Linked DNA regions of [Eubacterium] eligens ATCC 27750. The protein of the gene in region 1 interacts with the protein of each later gene in a pairwise test. Links are inferred from orthologs where the notes say so. Each region holds a gene or a part of one and is shown on either strand. Other genes may lie near its edges. The genes, in order: minD and EUBELI_RS11810.

Evidence for each region.
Region 2: the proteins of minD (region 1) and EUBELI_RS11810 interact in binary tests that used the Bacillus subtilis proteins (3 or more experiments, as listed by UniProt). The link is inferred for [Eubacterium] eligens ATCC 27750 from one-to-one orthologs.

What each region holds. Positions count from the first base shown.
Region 1 is NC_012778.1:1,012,684-1,022,884, reverse strand. Bases 621-3,379 are described here. They hold minD (septum site-determining protein MinD), read right to left. Parts: upstream 2,527-3,379; coding sequence 1,714-2,526; downstream 621-1,713. Other genes in these bases: minC (septum site-determining protein MinC), read right to left, coding at 2,635-3,375; minE (cell division topological specificity factor MinE), read right to left, coding at 1,392-1,667; EUBELI_RS04840 (FtsW/RodA/SpoVE family cell cycle protein), read right to left, coding at 621-1,378. Also shown: EUBELI_RS04845 (methylglyoxal synthase), read right to left, coding at 1-177; more of EUBELI_RS04840, read right to left, coding at 218-620; EUBELI_RS04820 (penicillin-binding transpeptidase domain-containing protein), read right to left, coding at 3,410-6,163; rod shape-determining protein MreD, read right to left, coding at 6,147-6,680; rod shape-determining protein MreC, read right to left, coding at 6,700-7,539; EUBELI_RS04805 (rod shape-determining protein), read right to left, coding at 7,554-8,570; RadC family protein, read right to left, coding at 8,593-9,285; EUBELI_RS04795 (DUF4321 domain-containing protein), read right to left, coding at 9,305-9,568; EUBELI_RS04790 (methionine gamma-lyase family protein), read right to left, coding at 9,647-10,201. UniProt on the Bacillus subtilis protein: ATPase required for the correct placement of the division site. Cell division inhibitors MinC and MinD act in concert to form an inhibitor capable of blocking formation of the polar Z ring septums.
Region 2 is NC_012780.1:262,223-279,497, forward strand. Bases 6,519-9,372 are described here. They hold EUBELI_RS11810 (CpsD/CapB family tyrosine-protein kinase), read right to left. Parts: upstream 8,370-9,372; coding sequence 7,668-8,369; downstream 6,519-7,667. Other genes in these bases: EUBELI_RS14090 (sugar transferase), read right to left, coding at 6,519-7,521; EUBELI_RS11815 (YveK family protein), read right to left, coding at 8,372-9,223; EUBELI_RS11820 (CpsB/CapC family capsule biosynthesis tyrosine phosphatase), read right to left, coding at 9,255-9,372. Also shown: EUBELI_RS11780 (polysaccharide pyruvyl transferase family protein), read right to left, coding at 1-582; EUBELI_RS11785 (glycosyltransferase family 2 protein), read right to left, coding at 596-1,585; EUBELI_RS11790 (EpsG family protein), read right to left, coding at 1,612-2,715; EUBELI_RS11795 (HAD family hydrolase), read right to left, coding at 2,706-4,535; EUBELI_RS11800 (glycosyltransferase family 2 protein), read right to left, coding at 4,576-5,421; more of EUBELI_RS14090, read right to left, coding at 5,434-6,518; more of EUBELI_RS11820, read right to left, coding at 9,373-9,998; EUBELI_RS11825 (lysophospholipid acyltransferase family protein), read right to left, coding at 10,483-11,235; EUBELI_RS11830 (SGNH/GDSL hydrolase family protein), read right to left, coding at 11,253-11,945; EUBELI_RS11835 (flavodoxin family protein), read right to left, coding at 11,956-12,702; EUBELI_RS11840 (patatin-like phospholipase family protein), read right to left, coding at 12,705-13,613; EUBELI_RS11845 (acyl carrier protein), read right to left, coding at 13,623-13,850; EUBELI_RS11850 (class I adenylate-forming enzyme family protein), read right to left, coding at 14,499-15,983; EUBELI_RS13805 (lysophospholipid acyltransferase family protein), read right to left, coding at 16,434-17,051. UniProt on the Bacillus subtilis protein: May be involved in the regulation of capsular polysaccharide biosynthesis. Autophosphorylates in vitro. Phosphorylates and activates in vitro two UDP-glucose dehydrogenases, YwqF and TuaD, as well as the DNA-binding proteins Ssb and SsbB.

The DNA.
Region 1 (10,201 bases):
ACCACCAAGATGTCCTGCAAGAAACTTATGCACTGACAAATTAGTAACCTCTTCAATAAGTCTTCCAGTTGTACCTGTAGCAAAAAGCTGATTCTTATTAAGAATACCCTTATATGCTATACAGAAATTCTGCATTAACTTTTTCTTAGAATCATGTGCTATTAAACCAATGTTCATTAAAGCTTCCCCCTAATGTATAAATTAAAATGTATAAAAGCTATCCTCTGAAATCATCTGCAAACATGTCATCATCTCTTTCAACATTTCTTTGCAGACTTACATTGAGTACAATGCCCATAGCTATGAATAATGTAAGTAAAGATGTGATACCACAACTAAAGAAAGGTAACGGAACTCCCGTATTAGGAAGTATCCATGAAACAACACCTATATTAATAAATGTCTGAAAGCCTATATATATTGCCACCCCGCAACATATAAGCCGTCCTCCAAAATCCTTAGCCCTCACTGCTGCTATTATACACTCAATAACTATCAGAAACAATAAAAAAATTGTAATACAACTTCCTGTAAAACCTAATTCCTCACCTATTACAGCAAAAATAAAATCATTCTGTGCTTCTGCAATATATCCCGCATTCTTTAATGATGAAGTATCCTTGTTATTAAGCCCTTTTCCTGTAAGCTTACCAGAACCAATTGCCTGAACAGCATATGCCTGCTGATATGTTCCTGCATCATTCATATCAACTTCTTCTGACTTACCTTCAATAAAATCAACAATTCGTTTTCTTTGATAATCCTCTATAAGGATTGGGTGTTCAACTGATACAACATATATCAAAAATGCTGATAAAACCGGAATTGCAATCAGAATTGCAATTCCAAAAATCTTATAGCTTACTCCTGAGCAATAAAGCATTGCAATAACAATAAGAGATAAAAGTATAGCTGTAGAAAGATTCGGCTGTAATGCAACAAGTAATATAGGAAACAATGTAAGACATGCTATTAATAAAAGAAACTTAATTGAATTAAGTTTTTCTTTATTTGCTGCAACAAGTTTTGCAACCAGTAAAATAAGCGCAAGCTTTAAAAATTCAGAAGGCTGTAACTGTATCGGACCTATCTTAAACCATCTGGTAGCTCCATGCGATCCATGACCAAACACTGTAAGAACACCTATAAGCATGATATTAACTATTACGTACCATATCCAGTAATACTTTAATAACCAATTATAATCAATAAATGAAACAATAATCATTATTATAAACGATATTGCAATACCTGCTCCCTGCTTCAATGTATATGCACTATTGGCACTATTAACTACAGCCAGTGCAAATACTGATGTTACAATCAAAATAAAAACTAATATAAAGTTGTAAGAACGCAATTTATATTTTTTTAACATAATAAAACCCTTATTACTTTTCGCTATTTCTCATATCCTTAATTGGAATATTAGCAAAAATTGCTGGAACAGAACCGTTATTAGTATCAGATTCTGTAGAAGTAATCTGAATATCAAGTCCGTCTGTATCAATTTCCATATATTTTGAAATGACCTTTATAATATCATTCTTAATCATTTCCATAACCTCTGGTGAACAATTAGCTCTGTCAGATACAAGCAACAGTTTTAATCTGTCTTTAGCAACATCACTTGAACCTTTTTTCTTAAATAAATCAAGTAATCCCATATTTAATCCCTCCCTTAATAAGCTTTTTCAGCTTATTATAAATATACTAATTCTTCTTATCACTCTTAAATAATGAAGAGAGTTTCTTAAAGAATCCTCCCTTGCCATTAAGATCAAGGAAAGGAACTTCCTCACCGGTAATTCTGCGGCAAATATTCAGATAAGCCTGTCCAGCAAGTGAATCATCCCCAACAAGTGGCTGACCTTTATTAGTTGCCACAACTATATTCTCATCATCAGGAACAGCTCCGATAACATTAAGCTGTAAAATATCATTAACATCATCAATAGACATCATCTCGCCTCTGTTTACCATATCCATTCTGATTCTGTTAACAATTAAATCTTCATGATTCTGCAGTCCATGCGCATCAAGAAGTCCAACAATTCTGTCAGCATCTCTGATAGCAGAAACCTCTGGTGTAGTAACAACTAAGGCTCTGTCTGCACCAGCAATCGCATTCTGGAATCCCTGCTCAATACCAGCTGGACAGTCAAGAATTATGTAGTCAAACCCTTCTGGATCATTCTTAATTTCATCAATAACCTTAACCATCTGCTCAGGTGTTACTGCTGACTTGTCTCTTGTCTGGGCTGTAGGCAGAAGAAAAAGCTTTGGACATCTCTTATCAGCAATCATAGCCTGCTTTAATCTGCAGTTACCCTCAACAACATCAACAAGATTATATACAATACGGTTTTCGAGTCCTAATACAACATCAAGATTTCTAAGGCCTGTATCTGTATCAATCATTACAACCTTCTTTCCAAGTTTCGCAAGACCTGTACCAATATTAGCTGTCGTTGTCGTCTTGCCTACTCCGCCTTTTCCTGATGTTACAACTATAACTTCACTCATATTAAACCTCCATTAATAATTCATAGTAAATCGCAATATATTAATTATGCGAGATTTTTATTCTTAAATCAACTGTTTTTTTATAAAACAGAATAAAAACATATTAAATTAATCCAGTGATATATCATCAAGTGCATTCTGCTCCAGATCCTCAACATATATATTCTGATCATATACATATGCAATTTTAGGTTCTAATATTTTTGACTTATTCTTACCTTTAGATATTTTATTAACTCCTGAATCTGAACTTCTTGCAATAATATCACCTATCTTTATCTGCATAGGACTCATTTCAAGTGCTACAACAAATGCATTTTCATTACCATCCACACCTGCAAATATATTGCCTTTAAGACTTCCAAGTACAATAACACTGCCTTTTGCCACAACCTTGCCGCCCGGATTAACATCTCCTAAAACAACAACACTTCCGTCTGCCTCAAACACCTGACCCGAACGAAGTGTTCCCTTATAAAACATACATGTAGTTTTTGGATCTGTAATCTTCTGTCTCTCCGGCTGATGAGAAATATTAAAGCTATTCATAGCTTTTTTTACTGCTTCTTCGTATACAGACTTAATATCATTATTTTCATCAAGAACACATACAATATTAAGTTCAGATACATCTGATATCACATTGAGAATTCTTTTTTCTTCTTCAGCAGATAAGTTTCTTCCATCAAAAGAAATTGCCATAGTTGCATTATTAAAAAATTTAGATGCATTTTTAAACTTATCTGAAACATTTTCTAATAACTCTTCAAAAGGCATCTCCTCATCAAGAAATACTGTAATTCCATTCTTACTTCCTTTGATTATTACTGAATTATCCAAAACATTCACCTCTCATATCATATTATCATTTCTTTAGTACATATTAATCACTAATATTAAAAAGCATTTTATAAATATCTGCACCAAGTGTTACAGCATTTCCTGAAGCATAACCATTCTGGATACGCACTGCCATACAATATTCAGGATTTTCATATGGCGCATAGGTAATTAGTGTTGCATGGTCAGGATCAGTAGTTTTTTCCTGTGCAGTACCTGTCTTTGCAGCAATTGACATTTTCAATGATGAAAATGCTGAATAAGTTCCTGCAGCAAGATTCATACCTGTATGAACTGTATTCCAGATATCAGAACTTAACTCAACTTTATTATTAACCTCAGCACTGTTATCCCTTAAAACATTACCATCATAATCAGTTATTTTATCAATAAGTGTAAGATTATAACATGTTCCTGATGTTGCCAGAGTTGTAACATATCTTGCAAGATTAAGTGTACTGTATCTGTGGTTACCCTGTCCGATTGCAGATGCAATTGCATTCTGCGAAGAAGCTCCAGGAGTTCCTTCTTCTATCTCTATTCCTGACTTTGTAGAAAGACCAAGCATATCAGAATATTTTTTTAATACATTAGTTCCGTAAGTACTATTATACGAACCATTTTTGCTGCATGCAAGATTATATCCAACATTATACATATAAACATTACATGAATCCCTGATTGCAGTAACAGGGGTTTCACTTCCATGTCCCCATTTCTGCCAGCATCTAGGTGAAGGAGTTACCTTATCAAACACACCAGAGCAATTAAATGTAGTAGATGATGATATTATGCCGGTGTCAATACCAGCAATAATTGTGCAAGGTTTATAAGTAGAACCTGGTGCTATAAATGACTGTGTTGCCCGGTTAAGAAGCGGACTCGCATTATCACTTACAAGAGAATTGTAATATTTGGCATCAACCGTTCCTGACAATTTATTATTATCATAACTAGGATAAGATACAAGTGCCAGAATATCACCATTGTTTGGATTAGTTACAACAGCAGAACCAGAACAAGGCTTAAGAGCAAGCTGTCCAACAGTTATAATTTTATTAGAAACAATATATGACATAAATTCATATGCTCCCATGCTTCCAGATACCAGAGCCTGATATTTTGAATCATCAGCATTAATATCAAGAACACCCTGCTCATATAATAACATACACACCTGTCTGCCCGATATGCTGCCTGCATTAATCATGTACTTATACATCTTCTTAAAAAATGCAGTATCTGAATCAAGCGCTGATATAACATAATCAACAAGCGCATCATATGACTCCTGAAGACTCGTATATTTCTCAGATGTAAGTGATGACATATTAATCCAGTTCTTAGATATACCATAAGTAAGAAGCTGTGAAAGACTTGTCGAATCTCCATATATCCAGTCATAATAAACACTGTCACTTGTATCAACATTTGCAAGACTGAATATATTCTCACTTCTTAAAAGATCATAGATATACCATATATACAGTTTCTGCTCTTCTGATAACTTTCCATATGCAGTATCACCAGAAGTAAGCTCATCCTTCAACCATGAAAGAGTCTCTGATTTCTTAGTCTCAAACTGACTGTATATCTCAGCTTCATTAGCTGTATTCTGCTCCTGTATCTGCTTTAAAGAAACCAGGTTATTATCAATAAGCGCAAAATATACTTCCTGAGCTGTTATATATATAGTATCAACATCACCTGAACCATTATATGTTATCTTATTATTTCCCGGCGTAAAATACTGCATAAAAATACTGGTTATTTCGTCTTCAATTGCATGATAAATAGATTTCTGAAGATTAATATCAATTGTAAGATATACATCATGTCCTGCCTGTGGATCTTCCTCATCAAGCACTTCTGTAATTCTTCCAACAGTATCAACATATACTGATTTTTCTCCCTTAGAACCTGACAACTCACTTTCCATACTCTTTTCAATACCGGACTTGCCTACAATATCATTGCTTTCATATCCATCTCCAAGTTCTTCAAGTTCTGCATTAGAAACAGTACCGGTATATCCTAGAATCTGTGAGCAATAGACACTGTCGACATATCTTCTGATATACTGTTCTTCTACCGTAACACCTACAAGCTCATCACTGTTTTCTAATATAGCTGCAACTGTCTTGTCAGATACTTCATTTGCAATAATAAATGTAAGATATCTGTTATACGAATTGGCAGCCATATATCTTCTAAGATTAACCATCATCAAAGAGTGTTCAATTCCAAACTCTTCATAATTGATGCTGTATACTTCACAGAGATATTTAAACATATTCTCTGCAGATGTAGCTTTCTGTTCATCACTTAAAGCTGCAATCGACTCAGTTCCATAAGAATCTCTTAAAAACCTTAAAAGCGAGGTTCCTTCAACATTATACGAAAACTGTCCATTATTATAGATAATTGGAAGATCATTAGAATAAGTATCTCCATTCGTTTCAATAATAGTTAATGTTTTATCTATTGAATTATTAATAGTTTTATTTTTTACAGCATTATCTGAATATCTGCCTGAATCACTTATTTTAACGGCATAAGATAAGTCATTATAGGCAAGAAGCACACCATTTCTGTCATAAATACGGCCTCTCGCAGCCACAACGCTCATATCCTTTTTAATAGAACTGGATAAATCCTCTACATATGAGTCTCCATTTACTATCTGAAGAACAAATAATCTGTGTACAAGAATGGAAATCATAATAATAAACACAAGAATCATAGGAAAAATCCTTGATTTCAGGAGACTAACAATATACTCAAATACTTCCTTCATCAATCTTACCCTTCTTTTTTCTTTCTCTTCCCTGCTGCGTTATAACACACAAATAATGTATCGGATGATACACCAATAACGAAACAAGTGCTGTATATACTACTTCCGGCAAGATAAATCTTGACATAAAATAGCCTACATTAAGTCTGTTATACAGCAGGAAATTACCAATATACGATATAAATCCATATCCAAAATCAGCAATAATCACAAGTGCCAGTGGTATAAGAATTTCTCTCACTTCGTACTTCTGATATAAAAATCCCGAAAAATATCCTATGTAAATAAAAACAAGTGCTGTAAAGCCAAAAAGTCCTGAAAAGAATAAATCATACATTATACCTGCAAAAAAACCTACAAACATTCCCTCATTCTTACCTGCAAAAAATCCAAAGAACACTGGCAATATAATCAGCCAGTTAGGTGAAATATTTGCAATTGAAATAACTCTTGCCAAAGATACCTGCATGAGATAGAAAAACAATATTAAAATCAATTCTGATATTTTTCTTTTCATAATCCCTTATCCTAAACACTTATTCTTTAAGCTGTGTTATAACCAAAACTTCCTGCAGATTGTTAAAATCAACTGCAGGAACAATGTATCCTGACTGGGTAAGATTATTAGAATCCAGCTTAACATCCTTAACATATCCAATCAGTATTCCCTGTAAATACTTGTCGCTTATATTGGAAGTGACAACTTTATCTCCATTTCGTACGATAACATTACTGTTAAAATGTGCTACCCTTATCATACCAGTATCCATAAGTTCAATATCACCCTCAACAATACATGTATCATTAGTATTAATAAGCATTCCACTCACATTACTGTTATTCTCTGTAATTGTTTTAATAATAGAATAATTACTTCCTGTTTCTGAAATAATGCCTACAAGCCCTCCGCTTGCAATAACATTCATTCCAACCTGAATGCCATCATCAGTACCTTTGTCTATCTTAAGTGAAGAATGCCAGTTATCTGTTGTAATGCCTATAACTCTTGCACCAATTTTAGAATACTCTGTATATTGTGAATCAAGTTCATATAAATCTCTTAACCTTGATAATTCATAAGAATCCTGCTTTAACTGATTATTCTCTTCAGTAAGAGCATCAACCTGATTCTGAAGATCTTTATTTTCTTCAAGTACAACTGATATCTCCTGTAAAGTCTGATACTTATCATATACCCATAATCCAATATTGTTCATTCCCTTCTGTACAGGAACAACAACCATTGATACACATTTTCTCAAAGGTTTTGTCAAAGTATCTGTAAAAAAGCTGGTTCCTATAAAGAAACAGCAAAGAACAGTCAGCACAATAAGAATATTCTTTGATGTCATAAACGAAGAAATCTTCTTTCCCATCTTCAAACCATTCCTTAATCAAAATTTTTTTCTGTAGGAGTGTATGCAACCTTAGTAAAATCAGGATTAGAAACAACTCCCATAAGACCTCTTACAACACTTTCTGCCGGATGTTCAACAATATTAACATTAAGATTAGTTTCTTCTTTTATAAACTTCTCCAGGTTGTTAATCTGTGATGTTCCGCCTGTAAAATAAACACCATCTTTGATAATATCCGCTGCAAGTTCTGGTGGAGTCCTCTCAAGAATAACCTTTATTGCATCCATAATAGAGTGAAGTGCATCGATTATTGCCTGATATATTACATCAGAAGAAATATCAACACTTACCGGAAGTCCTGATAAAACATTTCTTCCAAAACCAGGTGCAAAGCTTTCTGAAACAGGAACTGCACTTCCTAATTCTTTCTTTAAATTCTCAGCAGTCTTGCTTCCAATCACAAGATTATAAGCCTTTCTTACATTACTTATAATACAGTCATCCAGCTTGTTACCTCCAATCTTAACAGCCTTGCTTATAACAATTCCTCCTAATGAAAGAACAGAAATTTCTGTTGTCTCAGCTCCGATATTAACAATCATGATACCTTTAGACTTAGTTACATCAAGTCCTGCACCAATAGCATCTGCAACAGGCTTATCAACTACATAAACATTCTTTGCTTTAACCTTGGAATCAACAACTAACTCATAAAAAGCTCTCTTTTCAACTTCTGTTACATCTGTTGGAACGGCAATATAAAAATCAGAACCTGTAATCTTCTTTCCTTCATTAATTTTATTAAAGAAGTTAAAAAGAAGAGTCTGCATATTTTCAATATCAGCTATCACACCAAATTTAACCGGAAAAGAAACATCAATATGCTCTGGTGCTTTCTCATACATTTCATATGCCTCATCACCAAAAGCTAAAAGCTCTGTTTTATTAGCTATAGCTATAATATTCTTCTCGTTAAGTATCTTATCTTTGTCACTACAGCACATTTTGAAATTACTTGTGCCTATATCAATACCGTATGCGTTACCCATGTCTTAATTCCTTTCTTCATCGTTAATTGATGTATTGCATTTGTTTAAAACTGAAATAAGAATTATCTCCTATAACAATATGATCTAACAGTTCAATTCCAATAATCTTTCCAGCTTCCATAACACTTCTTGTCACCTTCATATCCTCTCTGCTTGGAGACGGGTTTCCCGATGGATGGTTATGAAGAAGTACAACAGAAGCAGCCCTGTTATCCAGTGCCTCCTTAAATATTTCCCTTACTGAAACCATTGAACCTGTTGATGTTCCAACAGATAACACCTTATCCCTTATAAGACGACATCTGTTGTCAAGCATTACAAGAACCAGATGTTCTTTTTCTAAATGTCTCATATCTTCCATATAGTATCCGGCAATAGTTTCCGCATTAGAAAAATCCAGTCTTTCTCTAGCCTTCTGCTTGGCAATTCTTCTTGAAAGTTCAAGAATGCAGCATATCTGTACAGCTTTCGCTTTTCCTATACCTTTAATCTGCATAAGTTCTGAAACGGACATATCATAAAGCCCCTTAAGATTACCTGCGCTCTCCAGTAACTTCTCTGCAAGCTGGATAGAACTTAAACCATTAGTTCCTGTTCTTATAATTGCTGCTAGAAGTTCTGCATTATCAAGCGACATCGCACCATGCTGGAGACATTTTTCATAAGGAAGCAGCTTTTCTTCCTTTACACCTGTTATTATATTCTCATATACCATAAATTAAACAGCAGTCAGATTAAATAAATCTGTAAATAACAATTGCAAGTATAACTCCTATTATACTGGCAATTGTAATCTTAATCTGGAGTGCAAATGTTAACACAAGGACTCCAAGATCTAATACCAGTGGACTATCAAGCCCGAAGCTCTGTCCATAAGACAGCCAGCTAAGTGCATGCACACCGGCAGTAAGTTCTGCAATAAGACCGCCAAGCACAATGCCTATAAGAATAAAAAGCCATAACAGCCAGCCGTTCTTATATTTAGAAATATTACTCATAGATTTCACCCTTTAATCATAAATTGGAGTACGGAAAAATCCATACTCCAATGCATTATAACACAAATATTAATTCAATCAAAGCTTTATAAGGTCTTTTTCAAACATTTTCTGAACACTCATCATAATTCCAAGCTTTGCATGATACCAGGTAAGTCCCCCCTGGAAGAATACCGAATAAGGTTCTTTTAACGGACCATCAGCAGAAAGCTCTATTGATGAGCCTTGAACGAAGGCTCCGGCAGCCATGATAACGTCTGAATCATATCCTGGCATCGGCCATGGTTCTGGTGTAACGAAGCTGTCAACAGGTGCTGCAGCCTGAATTCCTTTACAGAAAGCAAGAAGCCCGTCTGCACTTCCAAGTTCAACTGCCTGAATAATATCATATCTTGGCTCACTTCCATCAGGTCTTACTACAAAACCTGCCTTTTCGTATACATTTGCAGCAAATATAGCACCTTTAAGCGCACCTGCAACAACTACAGGTGATAAGAAAAGTCCCTGATAAAAGCTCTGGTTTACACCGAGTGTTGCACCGACTTCTTTTCCAAGCCCCGGTGAAGACAATCTATAAGCTGCCTGCTCAACACATTCCTTTTTTCCTGCGATATAGCCGCCGCATGGTGCAAG
Region 2 (17,275 bases), on another replicon or contig:
TACTATATCAGGAACTAATAACAACTTATTTTCTGGCAATAATTTCCTGTTTATAGCAAAATTATAAGAATTCATTTCTCTTAAACACATAATTAAATTTTTATTCTTCATTAATATTTTTTTAAATTTATCAATCTCTCTTTCTTCGCATTCCTTAAAAAAAATAGTTTGAGGAAAAATAATCATTTGATTTTCGGAAAATGATTTTATTATGTTAACTATATGATTATGTTCATTTTTCCATAATGAACCAATCGAGCCTCCTCCAGTAATGATGATAACATCCTCTTTGTTTATATATTTTTTTATTTTTCTTTTATTCCCCCTATATGAATTTTTACTTATCTCTATAACATCACAATCAAAATACTTCTTTATAAATGCTTCTTCTGCATAAACAATTGCTTGATCTCCCATATTACCATGCTCTGGTACCCCCATTATTATAAATCTTTTATTTTTTTTAATACTTTTGAGTTTTTTTAATTCTTCATCAGAAAGGGAATGCCAATAATCAACAATCAAATGAAATGGAATTTTTATAGAATAAGGAATTAAATCTAACAAACTGTTAATAAACATATACATCTCCTTTTTAATTTAAAAAATTTTTAATTTTAGCAAGTAATTCATATAATTTAGCAAAATATCCACATACTAAAAACTGTATTTTTCTTGCAAAAGACAGTTTTTTATTTATTATAATTGCCTTTTTATATTTTTTTATCACATCCTGTATTGTCATTTGATATATTCTTAGTTCTTTACTATTCCCAATTATTGCTTTATCTAAAAAACTTATATAATATCTTATATATCCTACCATAATATCATTTATATTGTTTGGAAATCTTCTTTTGCTATCATTCATAACAAAACCTATGGCATCTAAAACCTCTGCTGATTTAGAATTAAATATTGCATTAGTAATTGAATCTTTTCTTTGCCTATAAACATATCCACTTTGCCAAATAAAATATACCTTTTCAGACTTTAAAAATACTTTATAAATTGTAATAATATCCTCAAAATGCTTACCTATAGGAAATTCTACATTTTGAAACAATTCTTTTTTGAATATTTTATTAGGTGCATAGAATTGATAAAATTGAGGATACATCAAATTTACAATAGCTTCATTTTTGTTATAGATATCAATCCCATTTTTTCCTCTCTTTATAATACGCTTATCTATTTCTAAGTCAAAATTACAGCACACAATTTGTGCATTCTTCTCCAATACAATTTTCATCATATCTGAATACATATTTTCATATATCCAATCATCACTATCTACAAACCCTAAATATTGTCCCTGTGCTTGTGCTATTCCAAAATTTCTAGTTGCAGCAAGTCCTTCGTTTTCTCTATGAAAAACTCTTATATTACTATATTTCTCTCCGAAATAATCACAAATTTCTCCACTATTATCTGTCGAACCATCATCTATCAAAAGTATTTCAATATTTAAATACTTTTGATTTATTATAGAATTACAACATTCCTCTAAATAATCTTGCACATTATACACTGGAACAATTATGCTCAAAAGAGGTAATTTTTCATTTTTTATATATATTTCCATTATAATATCCTTCCATTTAAATCTAATTACAATATGGCACTCCAAAAACTATAATTTTGAATTTGATCCATTCCTGTGAAATATGATCTTACAAAATCAGCTGTAAAAACAATTATAACAGCTGTATAAATTATAATTTTATATTTCTTTATTTTATTAGCAATCATAGGAACAAATATCATTGAATTAATACTAAACAGCCAATATACTCTATTATGTTCTGGAATATACGGTGCATTAATAGCGATTATAAGGCTAAATAATTGCATCCATAAATTTAATGAATAAACCTTGTCATTTAATTTGAATATAAACTGTATAAGTAATCCTAATCCTAATATGACAAATGAAATTACAACAAAACTAATAGTAACTGAATGATAATATTTACGAGTTTTTAAATAATACAATAATTTTTCTGATTTCATAAATTTTGAAAAGAAATTCCAAAATATTGGAAAGAAAAATGTACATAAACTTAAAATTACAGTGGACTTCTTTATATCACATTTTATATTATACAAAAAATATAACGGAATATATACTAATGCCATTATATGAAATGTAGAAGCAATCATTATAAAAATAATATATGGAATAAATTTTTTTGAATATATAAATTTAAATGCAAGTAGAACTATTCCAATTGATATAAACTGTCTTATCCCATTAAACATATGAAAATAATTATAACTTAAAAAGAAAATTAAAATACTCATGCCTATATCTTCAGAATTTTTTATTATATATACATAAAAAATCAGCCATGATATTGTTCCTGTAATAAATATTATAGCAAAGAAATTATCAGTAATACCCGCTACTAAATTATTAAATAATAAATATCCCGCTTCTGCATTATCTGCATATATCTGATATGATCCATTCAGTGAATGTTGAAATATCCTATAATATGTAATTCCTGTATCCGTTCCAACACTTATATTTCTAAATGCTATCAAAACCCACATCGGAATAAATATTAATACAAAATATATTATTTTTTTATCATATGTAATTTTACCATTTATAAATGACAGCTTAAACTGCATTTGTTTTCTGTTAATTTTAAAAATATAGCAGAAAAATAAAGTAATAAATAACACTCCTAAATAATATATTAATGACATTTCTTACCTCTTTTCTTTAACATCTTATATGTCTGTAAATATGGAAAATGCTTAATACCAATTGTTTTTTTTAAGAAACCTATTTTCCATCCAGAATTCACTAACCCATTTTTAAAATTTTTTATATTATTATCACAAATTAATTTTGAAACATATTCATCATAATATGGCAAATTTCCTAATAATTTTAAACATTTCAAATCTGGATTTACTGCCAATTGAATAAATCTATCAATAGGAACATTAGATTCTAATAAATCAGGCGCAAATATATTATTTGAAAATATTTGTATATAATATAATGCGCCTTTCTGTATTTCCCTTATTTTTTTATAATCCTCTGTATCAAATTCCGATTTTTTTAGAACAGGAATAATTTTTTCATCTGATTCTTTGTCATAATTATACCCTACAGTTGTTCCATGATAAGGCATAAACATTGTTTCATATAATATTGTTCCTGCTTCAAGTTCATTATCCCTATCTGTTATAAATCCATATGATTCATCTTGATAAGAGCTTTCTCTTTTCCCAAAATAAATTCCTATTTTTTTTGATTGTGGAAATATATTATTTAAACTGTGCTGCATTGATCCTTTCCATCCAATATCAACTAATGCACTATTGTTATCAAAATAATCTAGTTTGTTTAAATAATCTTTTAACATATTTTTCCCTGTCTCGGAATTATTCCATAATATAGGCATAACATTTTCTATAACCGATGTGACATTTTTATTATTTATTAAACTTTCTTTCTCAACTCCATACCGTTTTAAAACATCCTCATAAGCATTAATTTCTAAATTCCATTTGTCAAAAAACCTCTCAATTGTTTCATCCACTCGAGGTTCTGTCATCTCTAACAATTGTTTTACAGACATATCTGGTTTAACAGCAGCTACTCTTACTGGTTTTCTCGAAATATAAAGATATATATTTTTCCCTGATTTTCCCATAAATGTTTCATAGCATTCTCTAATAAATAATCCCTCTCGCGCAAGAAAAAATAATTTATCAATATTTTTCTTTACTTTAATATCTTGTAACCAATTACAAAACTGAAACATGACTGGACCTAAATATATATATCCTAATTTATAATATTCATTATTTTGATATGGGAAATAATTATAACCTATTCTATCATATATGTTTTGTTTGGGAGTTAAATTGCTTATTTTATTACATTTATAATGTATCGCCCTTATTCCTGATTTAATAGCCATTAAAAAATCGCTTTTTATATTATCCCCAATATGAATAATATCTTTATTTTTTACACCTAACTCATTTTGAACAATTTTATATAACTTTCCCGTAGATTTTCTTGCTCTATACTCAGAGGAAATAAATATATTATTAATATTTTTATAACCACATTGTATTAAAATACTCATGATATTTTCAGTTGATAAATACATATCGCTAATAACTATAATTTTTTTATTTTCATTTATGCAATAGTTATATATTTCTTTTATTTCCTTATTTGGAACTATATTATCTAATTCAATTTTTAATTCCATTTCTTTTAATTGTTGCTTTACATTTAAATATTGATCATTTATACACGCATAAATTTCATTCAGATTTATTTCTTGATACTTACTTATTTCATATGCTAATTTCTGTGCCATTATTCTGTCTTTAACAAAATCACATTTAGGTGAAATCCATCCATTCTCTTTAGCAACTTTTTCTACTAAAGAAAAAATCATTTCTGGTTTATTTACATTTCTATACACAAGCGTATCAAATACATCAAATGAAACATATTTATATTTTTTTATAATATTCAACTTATTTTTTATATTCATTTTTATCCCTTAAGATATATATCTTATTTTTGATATAATATCATTTAAATTTCTTTAATTTCATCCCCAAAAATCTTGCAGTCATGTTGGGAATATATTCCACTGCTACTTTCCAATTTTTATCTTCTATAATTCTTTTCAATATATATTTAGCCATACCAGCACCAGCATTATTAGTACCATATGTATTCATATATGGCTCGGCTCTATAGAACTCTCCTGTATCCTGATATCTTTTGTATAAAGACTTGAAATTAAAATCATGCGAATGAAATACTTGTGATTCAGCACAATACTTAATCCTGTAATCATTCATAATTAACTTATGTGCTATATATTGATCCTCATTTGATGCAAATCTCTTTCCGTCATAATAATTTAGTTTTTCAAATACATCTCTTTTTATCGCTGATGAAGCATCTGAAAAGAAAAAAGTATTAAGTCCTAATTTTTCTATATCATCTTTTGTTTTAACAAAAGAGACATTTCCATAATTCTTTTCTCTAGTGTATTTTTCAATATTATTTTTTTCTGCAAGCTGCCGAGAATATGCTGCATCACATTCTCCTAATTCAATATCTTTTGTAAGATAATAAAGCCAATCATCTCTTACAATCTTTATATCCTGAGATATAAAGACGATTATATCAGCTTTACATGTCTTTGCCATCATCTCCCTTGTGGCAGAATGCGAAAAATCTTTAGGTTCAATCTCTACATACTGAGCATTAATCCTTTTTAAAATTGCTTCACTATTATCTTTTGACCTTGTAAGAACAAATTTTATTTCATGTAAATCAATATTATTTTGTTTCTGAATTGATTGATATAAAGGTTCAATATACTTTTCCGCATTAAATAATGGACAAATAATATCTATATTCACTCTTTCACCTTCCTATTGTGCCCCGCTTCCCTTCAACACTGAACTAAATGTCTTAAATATAATCTTAATATCCAGCCACAGGCTCTGATGCTCAACATAATACATTTCCATCTTCTGTCTCTCGCCACTTTCATATGTAGCATTATTTCTCGCATATGCCTGCCAGTATCCTGTTAGCCCCGGCTGTACACTTAAAAGCTTGGCTGTATCCTTTCCATATATTTCAATTTCCTTTTCTACAATTGGACGAGGTCCTACTATAGATATATCACCTTTAAGAATATTGATAAGCTGTGGCAGCTCATCGAGGCTTGATTTCCTTATGAAATTCCCCACCTTTGTTATTCTCGGATCATTGTCTATCTTAAATTCTGTTCTGTATTGTAACAGCTGCTCCGGTGTCAATATTTTTTCTATATCAACATCAATATTTTTCATACTTCTGAATTTATATACGCATATTTTCTTTCCGTTTTTTCCTATTCTTATATGACCATAAAAAGGATTACTTCCATCCTCAGCAATTACACATATCATAATAATTAAGAATACTGGTGATAATATAATCAATCCTATTGCAGATAACACAATATCAAATGTTCTTTTTATTATAAGATATATATGTCTGCCAAATGTTTTTTCTACTTTATATACGCTTTCATCATACTGATAAGGAACTTTGTTCTCAAGTATTTCACTAATGGCACCTATCTGTTCATCAATTTCTAATTGTTTCATAATATGCTTCGGATGATATACTACACATCTTCCCATTGCCATAACAAAACGCTTTATATCTCCCTTCATACTTTTGTCATATGGCATATCATAACTCTCTGAAGTTGCTGCTATCTGCTCATATTCTTTAGGACGAAAACTCCATTCTCCTATCAAACCTGGTTTTATAGTAAGTTTTCTTTTTTGTAAAGGAATATAGTTCATGTATTCCACTACCGATGGTGATTGGGGACCTATAATCCCTATATCCCCACACAATAAATTATAAGCCACTGGAAGTTTATCTAAGTGTAGCCTGAACAATATTCTACCAGTTACCATATATGGATTCTTACCGTTATTCATACAATCCTGTGCATTCATTTTCATCGTACGGAATCTATATTGCAGATACTTTCGTCCATTCCTGCCGATTCTGACACTTGAAATTATTATCTTACCTGGCGATTCAATTAACATTCCAATTCCAACGAATGGAATTAATATTAATGTCAGCACACATCCTATAAGACCTGCAATAACCTCAATAGTTCTCCTTATAATCACCTGATAAAACATCATGTTCTTAGATGACATATAGCTTATTGTAGCATAGGAACCTATCTTTTTAAATTGTTTATACCCATCACACAATTCATATTCTCTTAATCTGACATGAACATTTTTACCTATGCTCTGTAATGTTGATATAATCTCTGAACTCAGCTGATCATCTATATCGTTTGCCGATAATAATACTGAGTCAGCCTCTCTTTCCTCAATAGCCTGAATATATGTATCTTTATCTGCTATAACATCTACACCATAATAATCATTGCCTATTTGATTACTATCAGTTAGTACAATGCCGACTATTTTATAGTTATCATCATTTTTCAGTCCTGACATTGTCTCTTCAATGTACCATGAATCGCTTATTACCACAACCCGTTCCTGATATCTGTCACTTGCATATGCAACTCGTAATATTCTCTTTAGCACCTGTCTTCCCATTAACATGACCGGACATGATACAACTATAAATATAAGCATCATAGACCTCGAATAATTAGCGCTGTTTTTCAAAAAGAACAACACAACCATAACGAGAACTGATATATAAACAATTGTTTTTACGGTTTCGATTACCTCTTTTGTTATATTTCTACTTATGAAATCAATATTCTTCATAAAAATCAGATTAATCAGAATATACATTATCGAAATCAATAAAAATAATATTATATAATCACTCCTGTGAATATTATTTTCTCCTTCTATCCAGTTAAACTTAACTAAATATGCCATGCAAAACGATATTATCAGTGTTACCACATCCACAATGTACATAAAATACATGGCTGTTTTCTTTGAACTATTCATAATTCATCCTTTATGTAATTATCTATTAAATATGTTTATTCCTCATATCAATATACACAACTACGGAGCCAAAATCCTCCAAGAAGAAAGGTATTCTCTCTACCCCTCCCAACGAAATTCAGCTCCGTACAGGTTATTCCTCGCTCTTAACTTTCTTCACCGTATTTTCCATAATATTTGCCGTAATACTTGCCATAGTATCTGCCGTAATATGAATTACCAGCCATATCAACCTTATTAAGAACGCATCCAAGAATCTTGCAGCCTACAAGGTCAAGCTGTTCTTTGGATTTCCTTGCGAACTTGTAGCTTATATCTCCTGCACCTATTACAAGTATTCCGCCATCACAGAACTTAGACATAACAGCGGCATCGATAACACTTCCTATTGGTGGTGTATCAACTATTATCATGTCAAATGTCTCTCTTGCACTTTCAATCAGTTCAGCAAATCTGTCATTTCCAACCAGTTCACTTGGGTTAGGAGGAACAGGACCTGCGAATATCATGCAGAAATTAGGCTCATCACTTACGCTTATAACATCTGTAAGTTCATTTTTTCCTGAAAGGTAATGAGTAAGACCATATTTAATCTTACCTTTTCTCCATCTGTTCTTCATAACTGATTTTCTTGTATCAGCATCTATAAGAAGTGTCTTCATTCCGTTCTGCGCAAATGACATTGCTAACTCAAATGATACTGTACTCTTACCTTCTCCTGGTGTTGTACTTGTTATGAATATTACCTTATTATTATCTCCTGAGAACTCTATGTTTGTTCGTAACATTTTATATGCTTCCCTTGTTCTGAAATCAAGATAACTTTTCTTTACTGAAAACTCCTGCATTTTTATTCCTCCACGCTTTCTTTAGCACCATTACTTTTCTTCTTATTCTCAAGTTCAGATGCCTTAAAGCTTCTTCCCTTATCATCATTCATAGTGATATCGGTTTTTGAACCACCTTTTGAAGGTACTGGTACTCTTCTCTTACCCTGATTACTATTCTGTCCTTCATTAACAGGGATAAGTGCCAGTGTACTGAGTCCAAGGTATCTCTCAATATCTTCAGAAGTCTTGATTGTATCATCAAGAAGATGCTGTATGATAATAACTGCTGCTGATATTACAATACCCACAAGAACACCTATTATAGTCCACTTAGGAATTGAAGGTGATACTGGTTCATCAGGAAGATTAGCCTGATCAACAACATTTACCGCTTCAATATCCATAACTTCTGTTATATGCTTGGCTGCCAGATCTCTGACTGAATTGGCTATCTTCTGTGCCTGTTCAGGTTCTGGATCTGTAACTGTAATTGCTATAATTCTTGTATCTGTAGCATTAGATGCTGATACTCTTTTAACAAGACTTTCGTATGTTTCATCAAGCTTAAGATCGTTAATAACACCTTCTATAACATATCTGCTTGTAACAAGCTGCTCATAATCTTTTGAAAGTGTTGATGATAACTGTACATCACTATAAGTAACTGATCCGCTTGCATTCTGCTTGTTAAGAATATATACCTTTGTTGTTGACTCATACTGTGGTGTAATAACAAAGAAGCTGTACATAAACGCAACCGATCCACACACTAAAGCTGCCACAACAATAATCCATAATCTGTGAATTAATACTCCAAATATTTCACGGAGGTCTATTTCAATGTTCTCTGTCTCTTTACTTTTTTCCTGCATTATATAATCTCCTTAATCTTATTCTGACATTCTATAAAAGCCTGTCCATGGCATTGCCATATAATATATCATCAACATACTGTTCATTATATTTTTTATACAGCATGTCGGCACATTCCTGAATCTTAGGTGTACGGCTGCCTTCACATCGGTGTGAATCAGTTCCGACATAATCAACTATCTGCTCACTAAGCAGTTTCTGTAGAAATTTCTTTATATCCTTGCCTATATCACCAAGTATGCTTGATGCATTAACCTGAATTTCTACACCCATATTCTTGATTTCACGCACATTTTCAATATCATCTACCATACATCCATACCGCTCAACATGCGCAATAATTGGCTGATAGCCTTCACTCATTATCTCATCTAATGAATTACGTATATACTGATATGGATCAGATGGCATAAATTCAACAAGTACATAATCTGTCCCATTCATCCTGCTGATGCGTCCGCTGTCAACACCTTCACATAATTCATCATGATACAGGATTTCATTTCCCTGATATAACTTTATTCCTAAATTACATTCATCTGCTGCTTCCTGTACCTCATCAATAAGCGCACTTACCTTCTCTGGTGAAGCATTGTGATGTCCGCTTTTAAAATGTGGTGTCGCAATAATATGCGTTATCCCCTCATTATGTGCGATTTCCAGCATCTTTAATGTCTCAGACATATCCCTTGAGCCATCATCTATTCCCGGAAGGATATGGCAATGAACATCTACGATATAATCCGCTGCCTTTTTCTTCTTTCCAAATAACATACTATTCCCTGTACTTTGTGATTCTTCTTATTTATAATAGGTTAACTTTAAATAAGCCTTAAATATCTTAACAATGTGCAATAGTAATGTCAACCAAACTGTAAAAAATTTAAGAATTTTGGCAAATCAGGGCAAAAAAAATCCCCCGGTGGGACATTACATGTCCGTCCAGGGGATTTCTAATGTGTTATAAATCTCACATCGGCTGCTTTCTATACTCATCATTCCTGCTGATTGCAAGATTAGCAAACAAATCTTGCGAATCACATCCTTTACTATAGTATGCCGTTAACATATTTGCTGTTATTGACTTACCGAACCGTCTTGGTCTGCTGTTACATACATACCCTTGTAATGTGTTCATTATCTTGTTAGTATATTCCAGCAATCCCGTTTTATCTATATATATTTCAGAATTGATTGCAACTTCAAATGCACTGTTGTCAGGATTGACAAATACCCCAATACGCAGCCTCCTTACTTCCTACCCAATCAGTTCATAACTCTCATTAATTTCCCCAGCCTTAATCTGAGCCAGTCTCTCCGCAATCCTGCTCTTAACCAGCTCGGCTACCTCTTTTTTCTTAAGCTCACCATACTCTGAATAAAGAATAGGCTTTAAGAAATGTACCTGTGTATCTACTCTTTCAAATGTATTGCTGTTCATGGATTTATACGAATCAAAAAGTGCTACAGGAACAATAGGCGTCTTCGACTGTAAACTGCATGAAAAACAGCCTGCCTGAAATTCCTGAAGTTCATTCTTATTGTCAGTGTAACCCCCCTCAGGAAATATAAGGAAATTCCTTCCTGACCTGACCTGTCTGGTAACATCCATAATAGCCCTTACCTTGTCACGGTTATTATCAAGATCAATAACAACTGCATCAATAAGACCACATACCTGACGGCTCATAAGTCTTTCAGCCTGCTTCTTTCCCCAGAGGACACCACACGGCTTATCCTGTGCAAGAATAATTCCCAGCGCATCATATTTCCCCTGATGATTAGGATACATTATGTAATTGCTGTCCGTTGGAATATTCTCTCTGCCATATACCCTTGTTCTCGTTCTGGCATGTCTTCTCATGTAGTCAATAATCCACTTGGCATATACAAATCTTTCTTTCTCTGAATAGCGGTTCTTGTTGGCAATCATCTTATTAGCTTTAGGTACAGCATGAAGCACCATGCGCCAGCTTGATATAACAGTACATTTGAAACGCAGATTAAACATTATAACCCCTCATCTTTCTATATAATACCTGCTACAGATGCAAAATATTTTTCAAAATCACCACGAATAAGTGCATATCCTGCCTCATTCGGATGCATCCCATCCTTACTATAATATGCCTTCATGTCATCAAGTGCAAGAAAGCTTTCACGAAGACTTAATATTTCACAGCCATTTTCCTTGGCGACAGCTCTCATTATGTCGCCATATTCTGCATACTCGTACTGCATCTGCTGAACTGAGTTCACATATTCTGACATAACTTCCCTGCTGATTCCGCTTTCAAGCAGATGTGAAAGATACACTTCAATAGCAATCGGAGGTGCAATTACTGCTGTTACTGCTGCTCCCTTTTCCTGCAACAAATATATCATATCCTCATAATTCTTCTTAAAATCCTGTGGGGCAACTCTGTGCCTGTGTTCATAGTCACATTTGCCCTCACATATCGACTTCCAGTCATAGTCGCAGTCGTTACCGCCACATTCAAGAAATGCCACATCAGGTACCGGATAACTTGACATTACCTGTGTAAGCCACATTTTTACTCTCTCTGATGTGAATGTCGGCATTGCAAAATTTAAAAACTTCATATTATATTGTGCCTGCATTTTCTCAAAACCGATTGCATCTGAGCTGTGATAATTCCACACTTCATCCGGCATAACCCCGCGCATAAGCGAGTCGCCAAACATGTAATATGTTTTCATAACCCGCCTCTTATCTTAAATTAGGAGCCGGAAGAGGATTCTCTGGTGTAACTGCATCCCAGTAATTGTTCATAAGCTTCTCTAATGCTCTCTGTGGAATCATTGGCTGCGAAGCATAATCAATCATATCCTGAGGGATATCTTCACCTTTTCCCATAACCTTACCGATTTCTGTATATCTCTTAAGATATTCATTAATCTGATTTACCATTGGTGGAATTGCAAACATTTCACTCTGCGGACAAAGGAGAGCCTGATATCTGCCCTTGCCATAGATAAAATTAAATTCCTTGATAAGTGCATCATATATCTCCTGAGTCCTTCCGTATCCACATGATGATATAACATAGAACTTCTTGCCGCTTACATCATAACGGAATTCGTGGAACGCATTATCTCCGATATCTCTTACCTTGCCATTGTAAGTCTCCATAAGTGGCATGATTCTGTCAACAAATGTTTTCATTGGACCTGGCATGCCAAAGAAATACAGTGGAAAACTGTATATTATCACATCTGCATTCATGAATTTAACATGAACATCCTGCATAACATCATTGATAACGCACTGTCCCGCTGTCTTTCCCCAACAGCTCATGCATCCCATACATGGCTTAATATCCATATCTTTAACTGTAAGAAGCTCAATTTCAGCTTCCGGATTAGTCTCCTTAAGTCCTTTAAGAACCGCATTTGTCATCTGCATAGTATTACTCTTAGGTCCTTTAGGACTTCCGTTTACTACCAAAACCTTCATTATTAATCCTCCTTGTTTTCCGCAGGAAAATCCGAGCCTCTCTGGCGAGGAGAGGATTTATCCTCCATAAACTTCTCAAATGCTTTAAACTGTTTTCTCATCGTGTCATATCCATACTGATAGCACTGAAGAAGTTTTTCATTATTATTCTCAAAGTGTCTTATCATCTGCTCCTCCGGACGGATAACAAAGACCTTTCCCTCTTTCACAAGCTTTTTCATGAACTTATCCTGCCTGTCATAAGCCTGCCTTCTGTGTGCCATAGCATCACAAAGTTCCGGATATTTCTTGTAGCTCCACTCTATAAGCTTCTTTACCTTAGAATAATCTGTAGGCTTAGAACCCTCCGGCTTGGTAAGTACAACAACAATCTTATCGCACCCCTTCTCAACTGCTCTTTCAAGCGGTATCGAATCGATAATACTTCCATCAAGATAATGATAGCCGTCAATTTCAACAGGTTCACATATAAATGGCACAGAGCAGCTTGCCATCTGACACTTCAAGAATTCATCCTTCGTCTTAAAATTCCCTTTATACTCAGCCTTTCCAGTCTCGCAATTAACAACAACACTCTCACACTCTGTCTTAGATGCGAAAAATGTGTCAAAATCATAAGGAATATCTTTAAGAGCATATTCGGCTACCAGCATTTCAAGATTAAGAATCTTCTTATTCTCGAAAAGCTGTCCGACTCCATAATAGCTTTCAGCATTTTCATGGGTAATTATCTTTTTCGTTCTTCCTTCCTGTCTGGAAACATAGTTTACCGCATTACCTGCCCCCGCAGACACTCCTATAACATAGTCATAATAAATGTCCTTCTTAAGCATGTAATCAAGCACTCCGGCTGAGAAAATACCTCTCATAGCCCCGCCTTCCAGCACAAGTCCTGTCTTTACTTCACTCATAGGTGACCTCTATTTAGCGTTAGCTTCTACATAATCAACAATATCTTTAACAGTTTCAAGCTTGGCATCAGAACTGAATCTGATCTTAAACTCATCCTCAACAGTAATAGCCAGTAACATCATATTAAGAGAATCAACTCCTAAATCTGTTGCAAGAACACTGTCCATTGTAATAGTTGCCGGGTCGCACTGTGGCATAACCCTTCCAAAAATTTCCTTTAACTTCTCAAATACCATGATAAAATCTCCTTTTGATTTATTTTATGAAATCCGGTGGGGTGTGTTGGCAATCGGACGGTACGCGGTTTTGGAAAGGCTCGCTCCAAAAACACGCTTCCGCTCGGCTACTGACGCAGCGGACACTAAGCTCGTTCTGGCTTTTGATGAGGGATGCCGCGAGCAAGCTCCCGCATCCCTCATCAAAATCCCGAACTCCCTAAGTGCCGGCGTCCTCCGACGGTTTTTTCCGCAAGCCTTTTCAAAACCACGTACCTGCGACTGACACCTCCCAGATTATAATCAACTAAAACTGTATGGTCGCCAGCCTTCAGCTGTCTGCCCACCGTCGCCTACGCCCCTACCCACCGGGCGACCCCTCCGCAGGAGGCAGCCCGGAAGGCTGTGGCTGACGCAGGGGCTGCGAGCTGGGTGGGATGCGGACGGCGTGTGAGTGTGTAGTAGTTTGAAACCGTTGGAGGACGCCGGCACTTGGTAAGCTGGAGCAGTTGGCACTTCGTGCCAACAAACTCCAGCGAACCTAGTACCGTTGCGTCCGGATACGAGCGAAAGCGTGTTTCAAAATGCTACACACCCACACAACGCCCGCGTCACACCCAGCCGCAGCCCCGTTCGTCCTGTCACTACCTTCCGGGCACCACCACAACCTTACGCCTGATTCCTCAAAATCTTCATTGCGCCATTTCTCTTAAAATCTTCTGTACGCACCTTAAGCTTAAGCACTCTCTTGAATGGTGGGAGTTCCTTATTAACCTCATTAACAGTTTCCTGCAATCTGTTCTGGATTTCTTCCTCAGATGCACCCTCTAATTCAGGCATATATGGAATAATCTCAACACCGATAACAGTGTTTCCATTCATTTCCATCTCCTGTACAAGACAATCCTTTACAAGCGACTGCTTGTAGAACAATTCCTCTATCTCTTCTGGCGATACATTTTCACCATTAGGAAGAATGATAAGATTCTTGATACGACCTGTTATGTATATCCAGTCATTATCATCAAACTCAACAAGGTCACCTGTCTTAAACCATCCGTCTTCTAATACTTCTGCTGTATGCTCAGGATCCTTGTAATATTCCTTCATTACATTATCACCCTTAATCCAGAGTTCTCCTTCAACAACCTTAACCTGCTGTTCTGGATAAATGTGTCCCATAGATTCAGGCTTCTTATCTGTATCGCAATTGCCTGATGTCAGGTTAGCACACTCTGTAAGTCCATAACCCGCGCATAATGTAATTCCTAATTCACGGCACTCTGCCATCTGTCTTGGAGGAACAGGTGCAGCTCCGCACATGATAAGCTCAAGATCTCCTAAGAATGCTCTTCCCTTAAGCCTGGCAATGTTAAGGATAATCTCAACAAGACCAGGAACAAGTACAAGCGTTGTAGGTCTTACAACAGGAATATCACCGATACCGGCTCTCATATCAACACATGTATATATAAGCGAACCTGTATACAATTTAGCCATATATCCCATAATTGCCCCAAATATGTGTGAAAGAGGAAGCATAGCTATATATCTCTTATGGAGAATACTTCCCGGTCCAAATACTCCATTAAATGAGCCCCTCATAATAGAACCGTGGCTGTGAACTGCACCCTTAGGCGCTCCTGTAGTTCCACCTGTAAAGAAAATGGCTGCTGTAGTATCCTTTTCAACATCTGCAAATGCACTTTCTGTCTCACCAATAGAAGTGCTTGGCCATGTCTTACAAGGAAGATTAGCTGTAACCTCTGTAAATTCCTTGCCAACGAACATACCAGCAAGGTCAAACTTCATGCTGATTCCTGCAAGTGCCTTATCGTTAAGTGCATTAGGAAGCATAATAAGTACATGTCCAGCCGCTGGAATTGCAAGGAAAAGCTCCATTGCATCTAAATCGTTCTTTGCAAGTACTGCTATGTTAGAACCCTTCTCAAGTCCTAATGAATTAATAAATGTAACTCTCTTAGCAACTCTTGAAACAAGCTCCTCATATGTATATGTAGTAACCTTGTCACTTATGGCTGGATAATCAGAATATTGCTTCTTAATAAATTCAAGAAACTTTGGAATAGTTGGAATATATTCCAAAGTAGCCATTTCATCAGTATCTACCATGTTATAAAAATAATTATTCATGCTTTGCTCCTTATTTTACTTTATTGAAATCCGGTGGGGTGTGTTGGCAATCAGACGGTACGCGGTTTTGAAAAAGCCCGCTCCAAAAACACGCTTCCGCTCGGCTACGGACGCAACGGACACCTCCCGGATTATAATCAACTGCCATGCGTCATCGCAAACCTCTACGCCCCACCGGGCGGACCCTCCAAAGGAGGCAGCCCGAAAGGCTGTGGCAAACGCAGGGGCTGCGAGCTGGGTGGGATGCGGACGGCGTGTGAGTATGTAGTAGTTTGAAACCGTTGGAGGACGCCGGCACTTGGTAAGCTGGAGCAGTTGGCACTTCGTGCCAACAAACTCCAGCGAACCTAGTACCGTTGCGTCCGGATACGAGCGAAAGCGTGTTTCAAAATGCTACACACCCACACAACGCCCGCGTCACACCCAGCCGCAGCCCCGTCCGTCCTGTCACTACCTTCCGAGCTGCTCCACAGCCTCCCGGAACCTCGCACACTCCCCTGCGAGATACTCTGCATTAAGCCCTTTTCCCTCTTTAGTAAGTTCCATCGGCTCGCCAACATACAGCTTAAGTCTCTTCCCAAACAGCTTATGATATTCTCCGTCATTATATACCGGAACAATTTTTGCACCTGACATAACTGCCAGCATTGCAAAGCCCGGCTTGAATTCATCCATAACCCCTGTCTTAGAAGTATGTCCTTCTGGGAAAATTATCATATTATCTCCTGCACGAAGATGCTCCGATGCTCCTCTTATCCATGTAATGTCTGTTCCAAAGCGGTCTACAGAAATAAACTTACCACCGCTTGTAATCCACTTTAGAATCTTCTTATCAGCCCAGTCTTTGGCTATTATAAGTACACTGTTCTTAAACAGCATATAAAACATCTGTCCATCATTATGTCCTACATGATTGCCAATAAATATGATTCCGCCTTTTTCAATTTCCTCTTTAGCTTTTCTGCTCTGATAACATATCTTAGGTCTGAACATAATATACAGGTAAGCGTATAAAAGACCTCTCCCCATACTGGCTGTTACATTAATAAATGCATTTTTCTTTCTCATTTGATACCTCTTGCTGTCAAATCATTTATCCGCGTATTACTATTTAATCACAAGTTAATACACAAACGTTCCAATATCATACAATATGTTTCCAATCAGCATTGTATGTTTTTTAACAAATATTTTCAAAGGTCAATTAATTTCTTTTTGGCACTTATGTAACATTTTGTCGTATTTTGTTTACTATTATTTGCAAATGTTGTACAATATAGTTAACTGCAAAA